DNA from 4 places in the Agrobacterium sp. 5Ca50 genome. Region 1 is predicted to be linked to each of the others. Evidence: predicted binding sites of a transcription regulator. Region 1 holds the regulator's gene; each other region holds the start of a gene.
What was found. Region 1 encodes LexA, which represses DNA repair genes until DNA is damaged. Its sites were predicted from a motif close to TGTTCNNNNTGTGTTCNG; they were not measured.
Positions count from the first base shown of each region.

Region 2: a site for LexA is predicted at 1,561-1,578, ahead of ACZ5FM_RS10345 (ATP-dependent helicase). Genes of this name have one in related genera too.
Region 3: a site for LexA is predicted at 1,764-1,781, ahead of ruvC (crossover junction endodeoxyribonuclease RuvC). Genes of this name have one in related genera too.
Region 4: a site for LexA is predicted at 1,511-1,528, ahead of ACZ5FM_RS17670 (YifB family Mg chelatase-like AAA ATPase). Genes of this name have one in related genera too.

Region 1 is NZ_AP026438.1:1,280,557-1,283,687, reverse strand. It holds gene ACZ5FM_RS06080 (ATP-binding protein) at 1-599, opposite strand, end outside; gene lexA (transcriptional repressor LexA) at 1,050-1,778, shown strand; gene ACZ5FM_RS06070 (ComEC/Rec2 family competence protein) at 1,883-3,131, opposite strand, start outside.
Region 2 is NZ_AP026438.1:2,094,888-2,098,018, forward strand. It holds gene ACZ5FM_RS10335 (cyclase family protein) at 250-1,071, shown strand; gene ACZ5FM_RS10340 (carboxymuconolactone decarboxylase family protein) at 1,109-1,519, shown strand; gene ACZ5FM_RS10345 (ATP-dependent helicase) at 1,620-3,131, shown strand, end outside.
Region 3 is NZ_AP026438.1:2,610,562-2,613,692, reverse strand. It holds gene ACZ5FM_RS12720 (methyl-accepting chemotaxis protein) at 1-1,572, opposite strand, end outside; gene ruvC (crossover junction endodeoxyribonuclease RuvC) at 1,824-2,336, shown strand; gene ruvA (Holliday junction branch migration protein RuvA) at 2,366-2,983, shown strand; gene ruvB (Holliday junction branch migration DNA helicase RuvB) at 3,061-3,131, shown strand, end outside.
Region 4 is NZ_AP026438.1:3,685,716-3,688,846, reverse strand. It holds gene ACZ5FM_RS17670 (YifB family Mg chelatase-like AAA ATPase) at 1-1,364, opposite strand, end outside; gene gshB (glutathione synthase) at 1,609-2,565, opposite strand; gene ACZ5FM_RS17660 (cupin domain-containing protein) at 2,662-3,131, opposite strand, start outside.

The DNA of each region.
Region 1 (3,131 bases):
ATCAGGAAGTTGGAGGCTTCCGCCGCCACGTTCTTGGCAAGTTTTGCCAGACGCTGCGTGGCGATAACGCCGGCCAGACCACGTTTACGGCCGCGACACATCAGGTTGGTCATGGCGCCAAGCGATGCCTTGCGGGCATCTTCGGTTACTTCGCCAGCCACGGACGGCGCAAACATCTGCGCTTCGTCGACCACCACCAGCACCGGATACCAATATTCGCGGTCGGCATCGAACATGCCGTTGAGGAATGCAGCTGCGGCCCGCATCTGCTGTTCGACATCAAGACCTTCAAGCGTCAGGACGCAGGATACGCGGTGCTGGCGAATACGGTTGGCAATACCGGCCAACTCACCTTCTGTGCGCTCGCCATCCACAACGATATGGCCGAACTTGTCGGCCAGCGTCACAAAGTCCCCTTCAGGGTCAATAATGACCTGCTGAACCCAGGGGGCGGATTGTTCAAGTAGCCTGCGCAGCAGATGCGACTTTCCGGAACCGGAATTGCCTTGCACCAGCAGACGCGTGGCGAGCAATTCCTCAATGTCGAGTTTGGCAGCCTGCCCACCCGATAGCGTTCCCATGTCGATGCCGACCTGCAATGCCCTAAAACCTTATACTGTCAAAAATTGATGTTGAATGCCGACTCCGAACGAGCAGCGAACCCTCCCCATAACAGAGATTTCAACGCAATGCTTCCTCGTGAAGGTAAAAATGCACAGGGAATATGCGCTGCCAACCCAATCTGGTGGAGAGAATCAAACGAACCGAATCACAGCGCCTTACGATATCAGATTGATAGTGGTGCCGGTTGGCCGGCTATCGGGCGGTGTTGCGAGCCTCAGTTTCTGACTGGTCGTTTTGCCCCGAATTAAGGTAAAATCTTTTTAAAAACAGAACGATAGGCAGCGATTACACGTCTTGGCTGTTTTGAAAGAAAATTCACCGGCGCGGCGATTACGAAATATTAAAGCCTTGCGGAACACATATGGAACATATAGTGTATGTTCTGCATTTGTTTCGATTTTCATCAACGGTTGGGGTGCGACTTCATGCTCACACGCAAACAGCAGGAACTGCTTCTTTTCATTCACGAAAGAATGAAGGAATCCGGTGTTCCTCCCTCATTTGATGAGATGAAGGATGCGCTTGATCTCGCGTCCAAATCCGGCATTCACCGGTTGATCACAGCGCTTGAAGAACGTGGCTTCATTCGCCGCCTGCCAAACCGGGCTCGCGCACTGGAAGTCATCAAACTTCCTGAAGCCTATTCGCCAAGCCTCAAACCACAGCGTGGCTTCTCACCAAGTGTGATCGAAGGCAGCCTTGGCAAACCAAAACCGGTTGTCGCCCCTGCTCCGACCCCCGCGCCTGTCAGCGCCAATGATGGCGGCAGCTCGGTATCGGTGCCGATGATGGGACGGATCGCGGCCGGTGTGCCGATCTCCGCCATCCAGAACAACACACATGATGTGTCCGTGCCGGCTGACATGCTGGGTTCTGGTGAACATTACGCACTGGAAGTGCGCGGTGACTCGATGATCGATGCTGGCATCTTTGACGGCGACACGGTCATCATCCGCAACGCCAAGACCGCCAATCCCGGTGACATCATCGTGGCGCTGGTCGATGATGAAGAAGCGACCTTGAAGCGTTTTCGTCGCAAGGGTGCATCTATTGCGCTTGAGGCGGCAAACCCGGCCTATGAAACCCGCATCTTTGGACCTGACCGCGTCAAGATCCAGGGCAAGCTGGTTGGCCTGATCCGCAGATACCACTAAGCGGTCATCATCAGACCCATATCACTGCCAGATGACGCGCCAGCGCGTCATCGCTACTGTCGTCGGAAAACGCCCGACAAAACTAGCCTTCAGCTTACGTTAGTCTAGTGACGGTCCAGCAGTTGCGAGACATGCGGCGGTACTGCCGTTTCAAATGTCCTGCTGCGCCAGTTATAATAACGATGCATGGTCCATGGACGGTAGGAACCATAAATGGCAGCCGTCATCCTCTCTATCGGCAAATCCTGATTTGCGGCGGTTGTAGCCTCAGTTGAAAATGTGATCTCCAGCGATCCGGTGCGCCGCAATGTCTGGGCACTGAGCAAAAAGGCGCCGGAGCGGCAGGTTTCAAATGATGTGGGACGCGTGGTGATAACCACAGAACCGATGTCGCAGGCGAGACCAAGATATCTGTTATCCAGCACGGAAATCACCACCTGCCCCTTCGCTGATCTGGCGATACACCAGCTGTCGCGACGGCAGGTAAAGGCATCAGATGCGTTTGTAACGGCGGCAGACATCGCCTGCCTTTCAGTCTGAATGGTGTGTTCGTCCAGCATCGGCCGTCGTGATCGTGGTGGTGCGGCATCGGCATTGCCTGTCGTTCTGTCATTGGCATCGTCAGGCGATGGTTCTGGGGCTGGCAGTTCCTGCAGCATGTTTGGCCGAATATATTTGTCAGGTAAGAACAAAGCCCGCGCCCATTGGTCATAGATAAAGCCGGATGGGCGTTGGCTGGTGCTGGCAACCTGATCCTCGCCAACCAGTGCCATCAGTTTCCCGTCCTCAAAAACCACCAGATCGGGATTGTCCTGTTGCCGTGACAGCACAAACAGCACAAGGCCTGCCAGCAGGAACACAGCACTTACCCAAGCCAGTCGGGTGCGAAACAGTGTCAGCGCCAATAGGCCAAGCGTTCCGGCGCCCAGAAACCATTGATGTTGTCGTCCGACTCCGGCATCGCCTCCCCATGAGGCCACATAGGTGGCAATATCAATTGTCATCGCCATGCCGTAACCCATGACGGTCAGAAACGGCCCGTCCAGCCCGAAGGGCATCAGCAGCATGGCGATCAAGGCAGAGGGCATGACGATGAAAGACATCACCGGCATGGCGGCGAGATTTGCCGCTAGTCCATAGGTGGTGACACGGTGAAAATGCTCCATCGAATAGATGGCCGTGGAGACTCCGCCAATCAGCGAGGTCACGACAATACCGGCGCAGAAGCTGCCAAGGATGGAAGCACCCTTGAGGGCGATCGGCATATTACTTGGCCGGAAGGTTGCGCTGTCTTGTGCGGCGCGCCGCCGTGTCCAGAAACCATACGCGGCGACCAGCGCAATGGTTGCGGCA
Region 2 (3,131 bases), 810 kb from region 1:
TGCTTCGGGGGCCAGCATGATAACGCTGCACACACCCCTCTGTGATTTGCTCCAGTATCTTTGCTGGATTTGAACAACGCAATGCACAAAACCGTTTGTTACGTAATTGTAATTTGCGTCATTTTTTGAATTGAACCCATCAAATAAGTTCAATTTACAATAGTGTCATGTTCACTATTGTGACTGTTGTAAAACATGCCTTTTTTGATTTCCGCATTCATTTCAAAACCTGCACGGGAAACGTACAACATGTGCAATGCCTGCGTAATAAACGATATTAAGGACCGCATGCTTTCAAGACGCAGCCTGTTCAAGGCCGCAGCAGCGGGGACGGTAACGGCTGCTGCCGCTACATTCGGAAGCGCACCGGTCGCCATGGCGCAAGCCGCCAGCAGCGTGACCGACATGACCCATGAACTGCATGAGGATTTCCCGACTTTCTTCGGCGAGCAGCAGTTTTTCAAGGACCAGAAATTCAATTACGCCGAACACAAGTTCAATCTGTTTGAACTGCGGGTCAACGAACACACCGGCACCCATGTCGACGCACCCCTTCACTTCTCCGAAAACGGCACGTCGGTTGCCGAAATTCCGGTTGGCAATCTGGTGGTGCCGCTCGCTGTTATCGACATCCGCGAAAAGGCAGCATCCAATCCGGATGCGGAAGTCACGCCCGATGACATCAAGGCGTGGATTTCCAAAAACGGCGACCTGCCGGAAAATGCCTGCGTCGCCATGTTGTCCGGCTGGCAGCAGCATCTGGGCACGGACAAGTTTCGCAATGCCGATGGCGAAGGAAAGATGCACTTTCCCGGCTTCCATGTAGAGGCGGCAAAATACCTGCTGGAAGAAAGCAAGGCCGCAGGCATTGCCGTCGACACCCTGTCGCTCGACTTCGGCAAGTCGCCGGATTTTGCCACCCATTACGCCTGGCTTCCGGAAAACCGCTGGGGTCTGGAAGGCATTGCAAATCTGGACAAGGTTCCGGTCAAGGGCGCAACACTTGTCGTCGGCGCACCGAAACACCGGGGTGGTACCGGTGGGCCCGCCCGCGTTTTCACACTCGCATGATTCGGCAACCTGCTGACCGAACACGGAGGAAACATCGATGAGCACCGTCTCCAAAACACAAGATCCGGAAACCAATCCGCGTGTGAAGGCGGTGTTCGACGATATCCGTGCGACGCGAAAGTCCGACTTCATCAACAATATGTGGCTTTACCTCGCCTTTGATGCCGACCTGTTGGAAAGGACATGGGGCGAGGTAAAGGCTGTCATGGCAACGCCTTCAGCGCTTGATCCCTTGACCAAGGAGCTGCTTTATATTGCCGTGTCCGTCACCAATGGCTGCTCCTATTGTGCCCATTCCCACACCGCTGCCGCCAAGTCGAAGGGCATGACGGATGAACAACATGCCGATCTTGTCAGGGTGATTTCGCTTGCGGCCAAAACCAACCAGCTGGCAACCGCGCTGCAAGTTCCAGTCGACACGGTTTTTGACGCCGATCAGAAAAGCTGACCCTCAAAATGCACCGATACAGGTGCTTTGACGGCTGAAACGGGAATAAAAGCAGAACATGCTTCTGGCCTTTCAGCCCCGAATCACTACATTGGGCCGCATGAGCAACAATTTTGATGATATCCCGTTCTTCGATGAAGAACCGGCAGAGCCACGCAAGCCAGCACCAGCGCCACAACAGGGCAGCGGTCTTGGCATTGCAGCCCGCGCCATGGCAGCGCGTGATCAGGCGCGCCCCGCCCCCGATTATCTCTCTGGCCTGAACGCAGAACAGCGTGAAGCCGTGGAAACACTGGAAGGCCCGGTTCTGGTGCTGGCCGGTGCAGGCACCGGCAAAACCCGCGTGCTGACCACACGTATTGCTCATATTCTGGAAACCAAACGCGCCTTTCCAAGCCAGATCCTGGCGGTGACCTTCACCAACAAGGCCGCACGCGAAATGAAGGAACGTATTGGCGTTCTGGTTGGCGGCGCCGTTGAAGGCATGCCGTGGCTCGGCACGTTCCACTCCATCGGTGTGAAGCTGTTACGCCGTCACGCTGAACTCGTCGATCTGCGGTCGGATTTCACCATTCTCGATACGGACGACGTTGTGCGGCTGATCAAGCAGCTCATTCAGGCCGAAGGTCTGGATGACAAGCGCTGGCCCGCCAAGCAGTTTGCCGGCATGATCGACAACTGGAAAAACAAGGGGCTAACCCCGAAAGACATTCCGGAGGGCGACGCGCGCGCCTTTGCCAATGGCAAGGGTCGTGAGCTCTACACCGCCTATCAGGCCCGGTTGAAGACGCTCAATGCCTGCGACTTTGGTGACCTGCTGCTGCACCCGATCAGCATGTTCCGTCGCAACCCGGATATCCTCAAGGAATATCACCAGAAGTTCCGTTACATCTTGGTCGATGAGTATCAGGACACCAACACCGCCCAATATATGTGGCTGCGGCTCTTGGCGCAGCGCCCCAAGGGTGAAGTGCAAAACGTCTGCTGCGTGGGTGATGACGATCAGTCCATTTATGGCTGGCGCGGTGCCGAGGTCGATAACATCCTGCGTTTCGACAAGGATTTTCCCGGCGCAAAGGTCATCAAGCTGGAGCGCAACTACCGTTCCACCGAACACATTCTCGGCGCTGCCGGTCATCTGATTTCACACAATGAAGGCCGGCTTGGCAAAACGCTGTTTACCGACCGCGTTGATCCCGATGACGAAAAGGTCATTGTGCACGCCGCCTGGGATTCCGAAGAAGAAGCCCGCGCAGTTGGCGAAGAAATCGAACAGTTGCAGCGCCAGAGCCATAATCTCAACGATATGGCGATCCTCGTGCGCGCCTCGTTTCAAATGCGTGAGTTTGAAGATCGCTTCGTGACGCTGGGGCTGAACTACCGCGTTATCGGCGGCCCACGCTTTTATGAACGCCTCGAAATTCGCGATGCCATGGCCTATTTCCGCCTCGTCTGCCAACCGGCTGACGATCTGGCCTTTGAGCGCATCGTCAACACACCGAAGCGTGGACTTGGTGACACCACCATTCGCAACCTGCATGACTATGCACGGGCCCGCGATATTCCGATGCTGGCGGCGGCTGCTGATATTATCGAAACGGATGAATTGAAA
Region 3 (3,131 bases), 1.3 Mb from region 1:
GTCTGATCCAACGCGCATTTCTTCCGAACCACTGCGCACAGCCTGCGAATTGCCGCCGATTGAGTGCAAGGTGTCGCTGAGGGTTGCCAAGGCCTGATTGAAGTTCAGCCGCAGGCTTTCAAGCTCCTGTGGAAAGGGCTTTTCAATACGGTAGGAGAGGTCACACTTGGCAAGGCGGTCCAGCCCCTGATCAAGAGAGTGGACAACCATTTGCAATGTTGCGGCCTCAGCCTCACGTTCCGCCAGGTTCTGCCGCCGGCTTTCCTCGGCTTCGGCACGGGTGCGGGACGTGGTGTCTTCCAATTCGCGTTGCTGGATCAGCTTTTCCCGGAAACTGCCGAGCGCCTTGGCCATGGTGCCAATTTCGTCTTTTCTGTCCTGCGCGGTGATTTCGGTTTGCAGGTTACCATTGGCAACATCGCGCGTGAGGTTGGCGAGTTTCGACAGCGGTGCAAAAAGTCGTCTGGAGAATACGGCCGTGATTAGGCACATGGCGATCAGTACACATATGCCGATGACCGCCAAAGCGCTGGCAATGGAGAACGACCCAGCATCCAGTTCGCTTTGCAGGATGCTTTCAACGGCAAGATAGGTCTGGCCATTAAACTCGAACGGCCGCGCATAGGCGTTGGCCTTGGCGTTGCCGCGTTGGATTTCGGCGACCGTCATACCCTTTTCAGCCATTGCCTTGGACTGGAAGGTAAACGGTGCAGGATCGAGATTGGTCAGCTTGCTCTGATCAAGGCCGATTGCCGAGCCGTCAGCAGACAAAACGGCAGACTGTTCAGAACTTGCCGGTGCAATACCTTTTGCAAGCAACTGTACGAAAACATCGCTGTGAACACGGAAAAGGACGACACCCTTGAAGGCTTCGAACTTCATGACGGGTACGGCAAAATAAATATCGGATTGACCGGTTGCCTGTTCTACCTTCCAGCCGGAGAAGCTGGAGGCTGCGATGTCACCAACCGCTTTGCTGGCGTTTTCGGCCGCACGCGCAAAGGCGACTCCCAATCCAGTATCCTTCCAGGCCGCATCCGTGGTGTTTTCCGCGAAGGACGCGTCTTTTTTATAGGAGTAATAGACGGTGCCTGATGTGTCGGCAAAAAGGATATCGCTGAAAGGTGTGCCTTTCAGGTAGGTAGCAATGTCAGTCTGGGTTTTTTCGTGGGTGGAGTAATAAAAGCCACTCGGATTTTCAGGTTTGATCAGCTTTTCGCGCTGATCCGCAGGGTTGGGATTCTCCGAGATGAATACCCGTTTCAATTCAGCCTTGGCATCTCCGGAGTTTTTCTGGACCGTTCCCCAGCCACTACGCATAGAAACCACGGCCATCTGTAGGGCTTCGATTTTTGCGATGGAATCGGCCTGGTTTTGCAGTTGCTCCAACCGCTCTTTCAGCATGTCGCCACGGAACGTCAGCACACTTTCCATGGCGTTCTGGGCCTGCTCTTGTAGAACGCTACTGCTGCTTCGGTAAGCCAGCAGGGTCATGAGCGAGATGGAGACGAACATCAGTGCCAGAAAAATGACCAGCACTTTTGATGAGATTGAATGAAACCTGTTTAACATCAATACGAGCCTATGCCTGTCTGGAACAACCGCAGACCAACAGGCCACAGGGTTGCCAGTGCCAAGTGAAGTTTATGCTTCTTGTTTTGTTTGGAACGACAGGCGGTGCCCGGAATTCCCCTCTATTTTTGATGCGCAGCATGCGGACAGGAATTTAAGTGTTGGTAAATGCTGCAGTGCAAATTTATCAATGTTGTCGTTTTGTTCACTTCTCGCTGGCAGGTATTTGTTGCTGACGATAGAGTGAGACCATGCAACAGACGATTCGCATCATAGGAATAGACCCCGGCCTTCGCCGCACGGGGTGGGGGATTATCGAAACACTGGGCAACAGCCTGCGTTTCGTCGCCTCTGGAACAGTGACTTCTGACGGCGATATGGATCTGGCTTCGCGCCTTTGCCAGTTGCATGACGGACTTGCCGAGGTGGTGCATTCCTACACACCGGATGAGGCGGCGGTTGAACAGACCTTCGTAAACAAGGACGCTGTGGCGACGCTGAAACTGGGACAGGCGCGTGGTATTGCTATGCTCGTTCCCGCACGCGCCGGGTTGCCCGTCTCCGAATATGCGCCGAATGCCGTCAAGAAATCTGTGATCGGTGTCGGACATGGTGACAAACAGCAAATTCACATGATGCTGAAAATCCTGATGCCGAAAGCTGAGTTCAAGGGTAACGATGCGGCGGATGCGCTGGCCATTGCCATCTGCCATGCACATAATCGCGGTGGCGACCGCATGCGTCGCGCGCTGGCGGCGGGTTGATATTTTTCACTGTTTAAACGGGCGTTGTCATGATCGGTAAACTCAAGGGCACAATTGAAGAAATCGGCGATGACTATGTCCTCGTTGACGTGCATGGTGTCTGTTACGTCGCGCATTGTTCAGCGCGCACACTGTCTAGGCTTGGCTCGGTGGGGGAAGCCATTGTGCTGTTCATCGAGACTTATGTGCGCGAAGACCAGTTGAAGCTGTTCGGCTTCATGTCTGCGCTGGAGCGGGAATGGTTCAACTTGCTGCAAAGCGTGCAGGGGGTAGGCTCCAAGGTGGCACTTGCTGTGTTGTCGACGTTGTCACCTTCGGAACTGGCCAATGCCATTGCGCTGCAGGATAAGACCGTGGTGTCCCGTGCACCTGGTGTTGGGCCGAAGGTCGCCATTCGCATCATGACCGAGCTTCGCAACAAGGCGCCTGCCTTTGCCGGTGAGGCATCCGGTTCGATCGGTCTGAGACAGGAACTGGGTGAGGGGGCAGCTCCTGCGCCAGTTGCCGATGCCGTATCGGCTTTGACCAATCTGGGTTATTCGCGTGATCAGGCTGCCAATGCAGTGGCGGCGGCGCTCAAAAACGGCGGTGAAGATGCCGACAGTGCCAAGCTTATTCGCCTCGGGTTGAAGGAACTGTCCCGGTAAGGCAAAAGAACAACATCAAAGGCATCTGTTTTGACCCGGTGCCGTCTATTCTCTGTAATGAAGATGGAATGCGCTGAATGAGCGATGCCACAAGACTGATATCGGCGGACAAGCGTGGCGAGGATATCGACACAACCTTACGCCCGCA
Region 4 (3,131 bases), 1.3 Mb from region 1:
AGAAGCTGCAAACCAGGCGCGTCCGGTTCAGCAAAACGCTCAATCAGAGCGGTTGAGCAACGCGCATTGGTCCTGATCTCGGCAAAACCGGCACTGGCATACCGTTCCTGCTGACGTTCACGGGCACGCGCTACACGCCTTGCAACATCCACGCTGCTTTCAGCCGCCATTGGGCGGATTAGGTCCGCCGCCGAAACAGCGGGAACATCGACGCGGATATCGATACGGTCCATCAGTGGACCGGAAATCCGGGCCTGATAATCGGAAACGCAGCGTGGTCCTCTGGCACAGGTAAAGCCCGGTTCGCCTGCCATACCGCATTTGCACGGGTTCATCGCTGCAACCAGCTGAATTTGCGCCGGATAGCTCACGCGATGATTGGCACGCGCAATGATACATTCGCCGGTTTCCAACGGCTGGCGCAAAGCATCCAGCACCTGCGGTGAAAACTCCGGGAACTCATCCAAAAACAATACGCCATTATGGGCCAGCGATGCCTCACCCGGCTTGGCACGCAAACCGCCGCCGACAAGGGCTGCCATGGTGGCAGAGTGATGCGGCGTCCGAAACGGCCTGCTATCGGACAGTTTTCCGCCAGAAAGCTGGCCTGCAATGGAATGCACCATCGAGACCTCCAGCAATTCTGCTGCCGACAGGGGCGGCAAGATAGACGGCAGTCGTGAAGCCAGCATTGACTTGCCCGACCCGGGAGGCCCGACCATCAGCATGTTATGACCACCGGCGGCAACAACTTCGAGCGCCCGTTTGGCGCTCTCTTGCCCCTTTATGTCGGCAAGGTCGGGCATATTGGCAGGTGTCGCGCGGATGGCGGGCTGCGGACGCGACAAAAGCTGTGTACCGCGAAAATGATTGGCCAGCGCAATCAGGCTACGCGGTGCCAGGATATCAATATCCGCACCGGCCCATGCGGCTTCCGGGCCGCTGTCCGCCGGGCAGATGAGGCCTCTACCCATGGCATTGGCACCGATAGCAGCAGGCAGTGCGCCGGCTACCGCACCAATCGTTCCATCAAGGTTCAGTTCTCCCAAAACAACGTAACCGGCCAGCGCTTCAGCAGGTATGGCCCCGAGCGCCGCCATCAGGGCAAGCGCAATGGGCAAGTCGAAATGACTGCCCTCTTTTGGCAAATCTGCCGGGGCAAGATTGACGGTGACCTTCTTTGGGGGGAGCGCAAGCCCGGACGCATGCAAGGCGGCCTGGACGCGTTCACGGCTTTCAGCAACGGCTTTATCCGGCAGTCCGACGATCTGTATGCCGACGCGGCCCGGCGCAACCATGACCTGAACTTCAACGGGCACACCTTCGATGCCCTGAAATGCAACCGTATTGACCCGAGCCACCATGGCCTGCTCCTGTAAACCGCATCCGCTGGTCCGGAGCCTCATGGCTAGAGACCGGCGGAAGACCTGATTATAGCGGCCATCACCAGACATGATCTGCCCGTTGTCCGGCCGCCTCAAACAGCCTGACACAAGAGACGTTGCAAAACAAGAACGTTACGTGAACAATTTCACGTATATGGTGTGTTCGAGTTGTAACGGATGCAAAGGAATGGCCATTCCTTCACATCCAAGCAGACAGGGCCAATCAGCCCTGCGCTTCGCGCTTGCGCTCAATGGCGTCCCACAACAGGCTTGCCACGTCGGCACCACCGAATTTTTTCACTTCGCGAATGCCGGTCGGCGAGGTCACGTTGATCTCGGTCATGTAGTCACCGATCACATCGATACCGACGAACAGGAAACCGCGCTCACGCAGTGCAGGACCAATCCGCTCGCAGATTTCCTTTTCACGCGCCGTCAGTTCTGTCGGCTCGGGGCGACCACCGGCATGCATGTTGGAGCGGGCATCATTTTCAGCCGGCACACGATTGATGGCACCAACCGGCTCACCATCCACCAGCAGGATACGCTTGTCACCCTTGCGGACGTCAGGCAGGTACTGCTGGGCGATATAGGGCTCGCGGAACATCTGGCCGAACATCTCCAGAAGCGACGAAAAGTTGCGGTCGTCACGGGTCGAATGGAATACGCCAGCGCCACCATTGCCGTAGAGCGGCTTCAGGATAATATCGCCCATTTCCTGACGGAAGCGGGCAATCTCGGTCACGTCCTTGGTGATCAGCGTTGCCGGCATCAGGTCTGCAAATTCGGTGACGAAGATCTTCTCAGGCGAGTTGCGTACCCAGGCTGGATCATTGACGACCAATGTCTTGGGGTGAATGCGCTCCAGCAGATGCGTGGAGGTAATATAGGCCATGTCGAAGGGCGGATCCTGGCGCAGATGAATGACATCCATCGTCGACAGATCAACGCGCTCCGGTTCTGACAGGGAATAGTGATCGCCATTGATGTCGCGCAGTTCCATCTGCTCGACAGTGGCGTAAATCTTGCCGTCACGCATGCTGAGACGGTCCGGTGTGTAATGAAACAGCCGGTAGCCTCTGGCCTGCGCTTCAAGGCTCATGGCAAAGGTCGAATCCCCGGCAATATTGATGCCGGCTACATGATCCATCTGGATCGCAACGTTCTTGATTTTTGCCATGCGCAGTCCCTTTTCTCAAAGCCCGACAGATTTAGGATAGAGGGGCTTTAAAGGCAACTGCTGCAACATGCGGCATCTATGAGTTTTATTGATACTCTACCTGGCAAGGCTGTAGGAGCGAGCCGAGAAAATCTTGTTCCAGACACGATAGGCCAGAGCCAGCATTGTCGGAAATGGACGGCGCATAAAAGCCACTTTGCGCACGTAGTTGTCCACGCGCCATGTCGCCCATGTTCCGGCGCGGAAATAAGCAACGTCACCGCTGCGCAACACACTCACCACACCGTTTTCAGCCGTGACATGCACTTCACCTTCCAGGATATAAACGGTCTCATCCCAACCGAAAAACCAGCGGAATTCACCGGCTGTGCAGTCCCACATTGCAGTGCTGGAGGCGCGATCTCGACTTCTGGAATGGTCTGCGGCACGCGCATGTGGCGTGCCTGACAAAATCCAGTCCGGATTGATTGGCGCGTCCTTCATATCCATGCGATGGCTCGAAGCGGCAACGACGGCGTCCAGATTGCCGCGACGAGACGTCAAGGGAATAAGCGGCACGCTACGAA